One region of the Shewanella sp. FeAMO genome, then DNA from elsewhere that is predicted to be linked to it. Evidence: predicted binding sites of a transcription regulator. Region 1 holds the regulator's gene; the other holds the start of a gene.
The links. Region 1 encodes sigma-54, which starts transcription at its own class of promoters, with help from an activator protein. Its sites were predicted from a motif close to GTTGGCACGNNNNTNGNNT; they were not measured.
Positions count from the first base shown of each region.

Region 2: ACWAU4_RS07690 (flagellar hook-length control protein FliK) is a predicted target of sigma-54. The motif match lies at 3,883-3,901, and genes of this name have one in related genera.

Region 1 covers NZ_CM132201.1:4,120,263-4,125,507, reverse strand. The annotation lists gene mgtE (magnesium transporter) at 1-302, opposite strand, end outside; gene ACWAU4_RS18560 (HPr family phosphocarrier protein) at 386-661, opposite strand; gene rapZ (RNase adapter RapZ) at 648-1,502, opposite strand; gene ptsN (PTS IIA-like nitrogen regulatory protein PtsN) at 1,499-1,942, opposite strand; gene hpf (ribosome hibernation promoting factor) at 1,945-2,232, opposite strand; gene ACWAU4_RS18540 (RNA polymerase factor sigma-54) at 2,264-3,727, opposite strand; gene lptB (LPS export ABC transporter ATP-binding protein) at 3,823-4,551, opposite strand; gene lptA (lipopolysaccharide transport periplasmic protein LptA) at 4,548-5,081, opposite strand; gene lptC (LPS export ABC transporter periplasmic protein LptC) at 5,068-5,245, opposite strand, start outside.
Region 2 covers NZ_CM132201.1:1,703,662-1,708,906, reverse strand. The annotation lists gene fliO (flagellar biosynthetic protein FliO) at 1-237, opposite strand, end outside; gene fliN (flagellar motor switch protein FliN) at 248-628, opposite strand; gene fliM (flagellar motor switch protein FliM) at 640-1,668, opposite strand; gene fliL (flagellar basal body-associated protein FliL) at 1,695-2,219, opposite strand; gene ACWAU4_RS07690 (flagellar hook-length control protein FliK) at 2,286-3,809, opposite strand; gene fliJ (flagellar export protein FliJ) at 3,957-4,406, opposite strand; gene fliI (flagellar protein export ATPase FliI) at 4,529-5,245, opposite strand, start outside.

The DNA of each region.
Region 1 (5,245 bases):
TCATCGGTATCCATACCCGCGGTCGCTCGCGCCAAACGCTCAGGACTCATCAGACTGATCAGCTGGTCTTTCATATCCTCACCCAGCTCTTCGAGGATCTCGCCGCTCTGCTCCTGATCCACCAGTTGCCAGAGTACCTGACGGGTACGCGGCGGTGAAGATTCGAGAATAAAGGCGATATCCGAAGCCGTCATTCGCTGCAGCATATCGCGCACATGCACGAACATACCACTGCCAAGAGCTTGGTTTAGTTGAGTAAGACGTTGTTCTGTCAGCTCTTGGTCGAGCGCTTCTATTGGCATGCAGTTCCCCCTGTGATGCAAAGCGAGGATATGTTACCTCAATACAGGGGGGTTATAGAAACAAAGAGTGCAGCGCTAAGGCTTTAGCTGGCTTCGTCGAAACGGGCGTTGATCAGGGCGCAGATAGCGTCCATCGCGGGTTCGGCATCCGGGCCTTCGGCGATGAGGCGAATACTCTTGCCTTGACCGGTTTCCAGCATCAAGAGCCCAAGCACACTGGCGGCCGAGGCTTTTTTCTCGCCTTGGATCAGGGTGATATCGGCTTCGAACTCGCTGGCCAGCACCGCCAGCTTAGTGGCGGCGCGGGCATGCAGGCCCAGCTTATTGACTATGGTGACTTCCCGCTCAACCTTTGCCATTATTCAGCTCCCGGTGACGGGCCTGTACCTTGTGTTTGCTGTTGCCAAAACGCTTGGCGAGCTGCTCAGCGACATAGACAGATCTATGCTGGCCGCCGGTGCAGCCTATGGCTATGGTGAGGTAACTGCGGTTGTTGCGTTCCAGGTGCGGCAGCCAGGTTTCCAACAGATTTTCTATCTGCCAGATAAACTTGTTCACCAGTGGCTGGCGGCTGAGAAACTCCTGCACAGCTTCATCCAGCCCGGTCAGTGGCCTGAGCGCCGGCTCCCAGTGAGGGTTGGGCAGAAAGCGCACATCAAACATGAAGTCGGCTTCCTGAGGCATACCATGCTTAAAGCCGAACGACTCGAAGTTGATCACCAGCTCTTTATCGACACTGCCAAGCAGAATTTCCCGCACTGTGTCACTGAGTTCATAGATGTTCAGCGCCGAGGTGTCTATGTAGTGATCCACCAGTTTCGACATGGGTTCCAGCAGCTTGCCTTCGAGCTTGATGGCATCCTGTAGTGAGACTTTGCTCTTGGACAGGGGGTGCAGTCTGCGGGTTTCGCTGTAGCGCTTCAGAAGCACTTTATCAGAGGCGTTGAGGAAGAAGCTGGTCAGTTGGGTGTTTTCCGGCAAGGCCGCCAACTGTTGTTCCAGCACCTTTTCCTGATCCGGCATATTGCGCACATCTATGCTGATGGCGACCAGATCATTGCTGCCACGGAGGTTTTCCAACAGGCTGCCAATCATGGGCAGGGGGAGATTATCCACACAGTAGTAACCCAGGTCTTCGAGTACCCTGAGGGCAACGGATTTTCCGGAACCGGAGCGGCCTGAGACTATGGCGAGTTTCATCCTGTGATCACCTGATAGAGTTCTGTTTCGTCGCTGGATTTTCGCAACTGCTTGAGTATCGCCTTATCGCTGAGCTTTTCAGCCATGGCGGATAGGGTACTCAGGTGTTGCTGACATTGATCTGCGGGCACCAGGAGGGCGAACAGTATGTCCACCGGCTGGTTGTCTATGGCATCGAAGGCGATAGGCTCTTCGCATTTGACCAGCACGGCAATCGGCTCTGTAATGTCCGGTAGTCTGCCATGCGGAATCGCAATACCATTACCTATACCTGTGCTCCCCATCTTTTCGCGGGCCAAAAGGCTTTCAAAAATCGCTTGAGAGGAAAGGGTGGGGTACTGGGCGCTAGCGAGATCGCTAATCAGCTCCAGTACCTTTTTCTTACTGCCCGGAGTGGCACAGGTAGTGCACTCCGGCCGCAGGATGGTACTCAGTTCCATCGTTAGTGTTTTGTCAGCTTTTCTTTGTGTTTAATGACCTGACGATCCAATTTATCAATCAGAACGTCGATGGCGGCATACATGTCGGCATGTTCAGAAGTTGCATAGACTTCGCCGCCTGTGAGGTGGATCTTGGCTTCGGCTATCTGTTGCAGTTTTTGTACATTGAGCACAACGTGCACATTATTGATCTGTTCGAAATGGCGTTCAAGTTTAGAAAACTTACTTTCCACGTAGTCACGCAGTGAGTCGGTGATCTCGATATGATGTCCTGTCAGGTTGATTTGCATAGAAAGATTCCTCCAATTTCCAACTGTGGATTTATAAACTCTTACGCTGGTTCGACGGTGGTATCATCATAGCCTCGCGATACTTGGCTATGGTGCGTCTTGCAACGTTGATTCCCTGTTCTGCCAGAAGTTGCGCCATCTTGCTGTCGCTCAAAGGCTTCTTCTGGTTTTCCGCTGCCACGAGCTTCTTGATAAAAGCCCTGATCGCCGTGGAAGAGCATTCTCCGCCATCTTCGGTGCCGACATGGCTGGAGAAGAAGTACTTCAATTCAAATATTCCCCTGGGGGTATGCATATACTTTTGAGTGGTGACCCTGGAGATGGTCGATTCATGCATCTCGACCGCTTCGGCAATATCGTTGAGCACCATGGGTTTCATGGCCTCTTCACCATATTCAAAAAATCCCTGCTGGAACTGCACTATACAGTTGGCCACCTTGAGCAGGGTGTCGTTGCGGCTCTCCAGGCTCTTGATAAACCATTTGGCTTCCTGAAGATGACCTCGAATAAACTGGCTGTCTGATTGACTGCGGGCGCTACGAGCCATAGCCGCATACTGCTGATTGATCCCGAGTTTGGGCATACAGTCCGGGTTGAGTTCTACTACCCAGCGGCCGTTTTTCTTCCAGACACTGACATCAGGGATCACATATTCCTCGTCCATCGGCTGCACCAGCAAGCCGGGGCGGGGATTGAGGCTCTGAATCAGGTTGATGGCGTCACGCAGCTGATCTTCCTTGAGCTTGGTCTTGCGCATCAGGGTGCGGAAATCACGGGCGGCAATGAGATCCAGATGTTCGTCAATCAACAAGCGGGCGTCGGCCAGATGCGGGGTGTCTGCGTTGAACTGTTGCAACTGGATCAGCAGGCATTCGCGCAGATCTCTGGAGGCGATGCCGACAGGATCGAAGTGCTGGATCCGCTTGAGTACTGCCTCGACTTCATCGAGCTCAATCTCAGGGTTGCCCATGGCTTCGAGGATCTCCTCTGTGCTCTGGGTCAGATAGCCCTGCTCGTCGATGGCATCAATAATGGCGGTGGCAATGGCGTCGTCGGTATCGGAAAACGGGGTCAGGTTCTTCTGCCATTCCAGATGTTCATAGAGACCTTCGCTGGTTTCACCCTGGAAGGGCATATCATCTTCACGGCCCATGGCCGGCCCGGAGGCGCTGGCGGCGGTAAAGACTTCGTCCCAGGTGGTATCCATAGGTAATTCATCCGGCATAGACTCATTGTTCAATGCCTCTGAGGTTTCTACCGTGGAACCATCTTCCTGCTTGGCGCTCAACTCGCCGGCGTCGTTTTCCTTGTGGTTGTCGTCGATAGCGTCATCCTGGTTGTCCTCGGCCATTTCCAACAGAGGGTTGGCTTCCAAGGCTTCCTGGATTTCCTGCTGCAGCTCAAGGGACGACAGTTGCAGCAGGCGAATAGCCTGTTGCAACTGAGGTGTCATGGTCAACTGTTGACCCAGTTTGAGCTGGAGTGACGCTTTCATTATACCGCTAATCCCTACTCGTTATTTTTCAAGGAAAAAATTCAATAATAACAAACTATAATACCCGGAATTGCCACCGGATGACATGATCCTAACTATAGCCTGAATTGTTCGCCTAAGTACACAGCGCGCACTTGCTGGTTGTCCAAGATTTCAGCGGGTGTGCCCTCGGCGATCAACTGCCCATGGCTGACTATGTAGGCTCGCTCACAAACGTCGAGTGTTTCGCGAACATTGTGGTCTGTGATCAGCACCCCCAAACCGCGGGACTTAAGCTGTTCGATGATTTTCTTGATATCGATAACTGAGATGGGATCCACACCGGCGAACGGCTCATCCAGCAGAATGAACTGTGGATTGGCGGCCAATGCCCGGGCGATTTCCACTCGGCGGCGTTCTCCGCCGGAGAGGGACATCCCCAGGCTGTCACGTATGTGGGTAATATGGAATTCTTCCAGCAACTGTTCGAGTTGTTCCTCGCGCTCGTCGCTGTTGAGTTCTTTGCGGGTTTGCAGCACGGCCATGATGTTGTCATGCACCGACAGCTTGCGGAAAATACTGGCTTCCTGTGGCAGGTAGCCTATGCCTTTACGGGCACGCAGGTGCATGGGATCCAGGGTCAGCTCGTCGTCGTCAATGAAGATACGGCCCTTGTCACTCTGTACCAACCCAACCACCATATAGAAGGTGGTGGTCTTGCCTGCCCCGTTGGGGCCCAGCAGCCCCACGATTTGGCCGGTATTGACCGACAGGCTGACGTCTTTGACGACGTTGCGTTTCTTGTAACTCTTTGCCAGATTCTGTGCCGTCAGGGTGCTGGTCATTGCGGCTCCTGCTGCTGTTCTTTCTTATTGAGATCCTGATAGTTTTCCGGCTGGATAACAGTGGTTACCCTGTCTTGGCCTTTGCCGCTGCTTTCCGCTTCCAGCTGCTGCTTGTTGATGTCGTAGACTATCTTCTCTGCGGTCACTTCGCTGCCGTCTTGTTCTACTTTGGCCTGGCCCAGCAGGGTCATGATACGACTGTCTATGTTGTAGTGGATCTCTTTGGCCTTGGCACTGGCCAGACGGCCGTCTTCCAGTTTCTGGGTATAGGTAGCGGGTGAGCCCTTGGCCACCAGGATCCGCTCGCCACTCTTGTCTTCTGTGTAAGCCGTGAGTTCATCGGCCAGCAGTTTTAAACTGCCCTGGGTGACTGTGACAGGCCCGCCGTATACCACACGCTTGTTTTTGATATCGGCAAACTGATTAGCGGCGCTGATCTCTACTTTTTGCAGCAGATCTTCTTCAATGGCCACTGCCGACAGGCTTGTGATGCACAAGAGGGCACCGATAAAAAGCTTACTTGGTTTCATAGGTTCCTTTCACCTGACTGGTCAGCTTCACTTGCTGAGCATTGAGATCGGCGTACAGGCCGGATCCCTTGATATTAAAGTCTTTGCCTTCGATCAGGATCTCGCGATCTGAGGTCATGATCATGGTGTCCAGATCCAGCTCCACATAACTGGTTTTCAGGCTC
Region 2 (5,245 bases), 2.4 Mb from region 1:
CTGCCCATCCAGTTCCACCAATACCAGCTTCTCTTTCTGCCCGAGCGGGGTAACTGCCAGCGTCTTGATAGCCGATTGGCTGCCCGGCACCAGATTGAGGCGTTTCACCAGGTAGGCCAGCACAAAAATCAACGCCAGCACCAGAATAAGCCCGCCCATCATGCTGGCCATGGTCGCCAGGCTGCTGCCACCGTCGTGAGTCAAGGCGGTTGCCGCCTGAGTCGTCGTTTGAGTCATGGCCACCGGCTTATTTGAGTTTCTTGATACGTTCGGTCTGGCTTATCACATCCGTCAGACGAATACCGAACTTGTCGTTGACCACTACCACTTCGCCGTGTGCAATCAAGGTGCCATTGACCATCACATCCAGAGGTTCACCGGCGACTCTATCCAGCTCCACTACCGAGCCCTGGTTGAGCTGCAACAGATTGCGGATACTGATAAAACTGCGCCCCACCTCCATGGAGATAGTCACGGGGATATCCAAAATGGTATCCAGTTTGGCGGCTTCCTCTTCAGACAAGGGTTTGGCATCGCTCTTGAGCTCATCCAAATCAACCGCCTTGGCCTCCTCTTCAGCCTGCTCGGCCATGGCGGCAGCCCAATCGTCCATCTCTTCAGTACTCATTCTCTATCACCTTATATATCCGAGATATCCTTGGATTTACCCTTGCGGGTTACCAGCTGCAGTTCGGTCTTGACCGTTTCCGGACGCGGGATCTTGTCGCAGATCTTCAGCGCCAGGTTTTCCCTTACCCGCCCCAGCTTACATCTGTAGGTGGGCAAGTCCTCAATCTTCATCACTATATGCTCAGGCAACTCAACCGGGATCACATCACCGGCCTTGAACTCCATTACTTCCCTGAGAGTCATCTCTTTTTCAAGCAGACGTGCATCCAGCCCCACTTCGACATCCATGATCTCGTCTTTCAGCGCCTGAGACCAGCGCATATCGGTATCTTGCTTATCGCTTTGAACCCCGGCGTCCAGCAGTTCCCGGATGGGTTCAATCATAGAATAGGGCATGGTAATGTGAAAATCGCCACCGCCGCCGTCCACTTCAATATGGAAAGAGTTGACCACTACCACTTCGGTCGGGCTGACAATGTTGGCCATCGCCGGGTTAACTTCTGAATCCAGATAGTCGAATTCGACATCCATCACAGGCGCCCAGGCATCTTTGTAATCTTCAAAGATAATCTTCAGCAACAGCTGTACTATGCGCCGCTCTGTCGGGGTAAATTCCCGCCCTTCGATCTTGGCATGAAAGCGGCCATCGCCACCAAAGAAGTTATCCACCAGAATAAACACCAATCTGGCTTCCATGGTAATCAGCGCTGTCCCCTTGAGTGGACTGAAGCGCACCATATTCAAACTGGTGGGCACAAACAGAGTGTGCACATACTCACCAAACTTGAGCATTTGCACGCCGTTAATGGAGACTTCGGCTGCCCGGCGCATCATGTTGAACATGCTGATCCGCAGGTGACGGGCAAAGCGCTCGTTGACAATTTCCAGGGTCGGCATCCGGCCACGGACGATACGATCCTGTGAAGAAAAGTCATAGGATTGGGCGTCGTGTCCCGACTCCTGGGCATCCTCTTCTTCGACGTCGTCCACGCCATGAAGCAGCGCATCAATTTCGTCTTGGCTTAATAAATCACTCACGATATTGCCTTCGCCTCTTGTCCCTGTTACTGCATCACAAAGCCGGTGAACAGCACTTTCTCAACGACTTTACGGCCGGTAACCGGTTGCAGTGTGTTTTGTACATTGAGCAGCGCCAACTGTCTGAGCTCATCCTTGCCTGCCTGGCTGCTGAGCTTTTCAACATCGGCACCGCTGAAAGTGGTCAGCAGTGCATCTTCAATCAAGGGAATATGCTTCTTGAGAGTGACATCGTCATCGCTGCCACGCACCATGAGCTGTACCTTTATCTCCACCAACCTGGAACGGTTGGCCCCCGGCAGGTTGAACAGAAATGGTCTGGGCATGGCCACATAGAAGGCTTCCCTGCTGTTACTGGCCTGAGCTTCTTCGGTTACCTGCTCACCTTCGGCCGCATCGACCGCAGTGTCATCTGAACCGCCCAGGAAAAACCACAAGCCAGCACCGACCAGCAGCAACACCACCAAACCAATGCCGCCGAAGATAAAGAGTTTCTTTTTGCTTTTGGGCGCCGGCGCCTCTTGCAGCTCAAGCTCTTCTTGCTCTGCCATTCTCTACCCTTTCCCTTAATCAACCGCAATGCCCGCGGAAAAATACCATCCCTATAGGTTACCTGCTCAGGCGTAATAATCTATACCCGAGCCATAACTTGTTGTGTGATTTGTGCTTTGTGCCGTTTCTTCGGCGGAAATTTCACCATTGGCACCCTCTTGGGCAAAACCACCTCCATTGCCACCTTGCTGCTCGCCTTGCTCCCGACCACCTTGAGAGATGTGGCTATCGGCCAGGTTCATTCCCTGCTCCTGCAGCATTTCTCTCAATCTGGGCATGGCCTGTTCCAGCATATCCCGGGTTTGTGGTTGGGTGACATGGAACTGCACCTGAGTCTGATCACCATGCACCTGAACTCTGACCATCATGGCTCCAAGCTCTGGTGGGTCGAGACGAATCTCAGCCTGCTGCACACCATTACTGACCATGGTAATCAACTGCTGCCGCATCACGGGGGCAAAACGCTGCACCATATCGGCGGTTTGCAGTGATTGCTCCATCCCCTGCCTCAATGACAGTTGATATTGGGCCATCTCTCCCCTCTGTGGAGGCTGCAACCCTTGTTGATGCAGCTGTTGCTGAAACGGGCTGATATCTGTCTGGGTTGATGCCGCATCGCCCTTGAGCGCCTGATGTATGGCGTCACTCACAGGGCTTCGTACCTCGGCAGCAGTCTGAGTACCTTTCACCTCAGCCTTAAGTAAGCTGGCGAGAACATCCTTGGCCGTAGCTTTGTCACTCTTGCCGTCAGCGCCAACAGACGTTGCCGCCGCGGCCACCGCAGCCCCCAAGTTGCCGGCAGTATCTGTCTTGGCCTTCTCGGCAATTGCGCTTTGCGCCAAGATCTTGTCACTCTTTTCCTCAGCGGCATTGAGCACAGCTTCACGAACCACAGCAGCCATACCATCCTGAGTCGCCGCCTTACGCGCTGACTTATCAGCATCCGGCCAACCCATTTGTTGCTCGCCTTCCTGAGACTTGGCCTTTTCCGCTGTTGCAGCCGCCTTGTCGAGAGCCAGCAAAGGAGCATCTATAGTTTCATCCTCTGCTTTGCTATCGCCTTTGCTTGCCGCTTTCTCATCAGTATCGGCCAGTTTGGCACTGTCTTCTTCACTCTCGTCGCCTTCGTCAGCGGCAATCACCTCTGCGCCTTCCAGACTATCTGTCACTACCATGCCAAGCTCGGCACTCCCCTGCTTGAGGTTTTCCAAGAGCTTCATCTGCTCTTCGGGAGACATGGCCTTGATCTCATCTTCTTTGAGCCCGGTGAGAGCGGCAATCTGTTTCAGCAGGCTCACCTCATCCACTTCGGTGACTATGGTGCCGTCTTCAGACGGCAATTTCTTGCCCATGGCTATTTGCCCCAGAATAAGCGAGACATCGACGGCCTGCTCAGCTTGGGCACCTTCTCTGATAAGACTGCCACCGGTAAATCCCGGCTTGGCGCCTTGCGAGTCGAACGAGAACTTAGCCTGCGCCTGTTGATAAGCGGCGAAAAAAGCTTCGTTATCAGTAGATTGTAGTGCATCTGTGGCAGAAACTCCCTTGCCGCCCGCATTGCCGATCAGGATATTGGATAACTGCTGCATGCCTTCCTCCAGCACCTAGGCCCTCAATAGATAAAGATAGGCCGAGTCAGAATTAATGTCTCTGTCTCAAACAAAGCAAAATTCACGCCAATAAAAAATATAGAATGAATATTAAGGAATTGTCCGGGAATGGATGTCGGAATGGGCTCAATGGTTGAGCTTGCGACGGAAAAACTGCTGGGAAGCAAACTCATCGATGAGTTTCTGCTCCTGTTTGGCGGCTTTGGCTTCGGCCTGCAGGGCTTTTTTCTCCAACAACATCTCCACCGCCTTACGCTTTTGCTGCTTCTCCAGCCAATGTTGCTGTCTATAGGCCCGCTGCTTATCGGCCTCGGCGACCACGGCAAGTTGTTGCCCTATGGCATCATCTACCTGACGCACAAATCGATGAAACTGCTGGTAATAGGAGGCGCCAATGCTCTGCCCCTGCTGGGCATCGAGTTGCTTCATATAGTCGAGACGGTATTCCTGCAGCGCCTGCAGCTGAGATTTACGCCTCTGGCATTCCATTTGTGCGGCTTTAAGCTGCAGCGCCGCCTGCTCTTCGGCTTCGACCGCCAGTTTCAACACTGTGTGCAAAGGATCGGATTTAGCCATCTGTAGTATTATTCCTTAAAATTGCCTGCCTTACGGGCCTTAACCCGGCGCTCTATTGAGATCAGGCTCCCCTATGGTCACTGCATTTTTGTCGAGCACGCAAACTCCCGCACTGAATGGCATTACACCTTACATTGGGCAGCAAGCTGCCCCAACATTTGCTGGCAATCGCTGAAACTAATGGCATCGCGCATCCCCTGCCGCAAAAAGGCGTTCATGGCGGGTTGCAGGCGTATGGCGTTGTCGATACGCGGATCCGAGCCTTGGGAATAGGCACCAATGGAGATCAGATCCCGGTTTTGCTGGTAGAGCGAATAAACCTGCTTGACGCGCCGCATCGCTTCCAGGTGCGCCTCGCTTATCACCATGGGTGCCACCCGACTGATGGAAGCTTCAATGTCTATCGCCGGATAATGCCCTGAGTCGGCCAAGGCCCGTGACAACACTATGTGACCGTCCAAAATGGCCCGCGAGGCATCGGCAATGGGATCTTGCTGATCGTCCCCTTCGGTAAGCACAGTATAGAAGGCAGTGATCGAGCCCTGCCCTTCACCACCATTACCGGCGCGCTCCACCAAACGGGGCAACTTGGCAAATACTGAAGGCGGATACCCCTTGGTTGCCGGCGGCTCACCGACCGCCAGGGCGATTTCCCGCTGCGCCTGGGCGTAACGGGTCAGGCTATCCATCAACAGCAGGACGTCATAGCCGAGATCGCGAAAATACTCGGCTATCCGAGTCGAGGTTTCGCAGGCACGAAGGCGCATCAAGGGGGAGGTATCGGCCGGGGCGGCTATGACCACAGAGCGGGCCCGCCCCTCGGCGCCCAGGATCTCTTC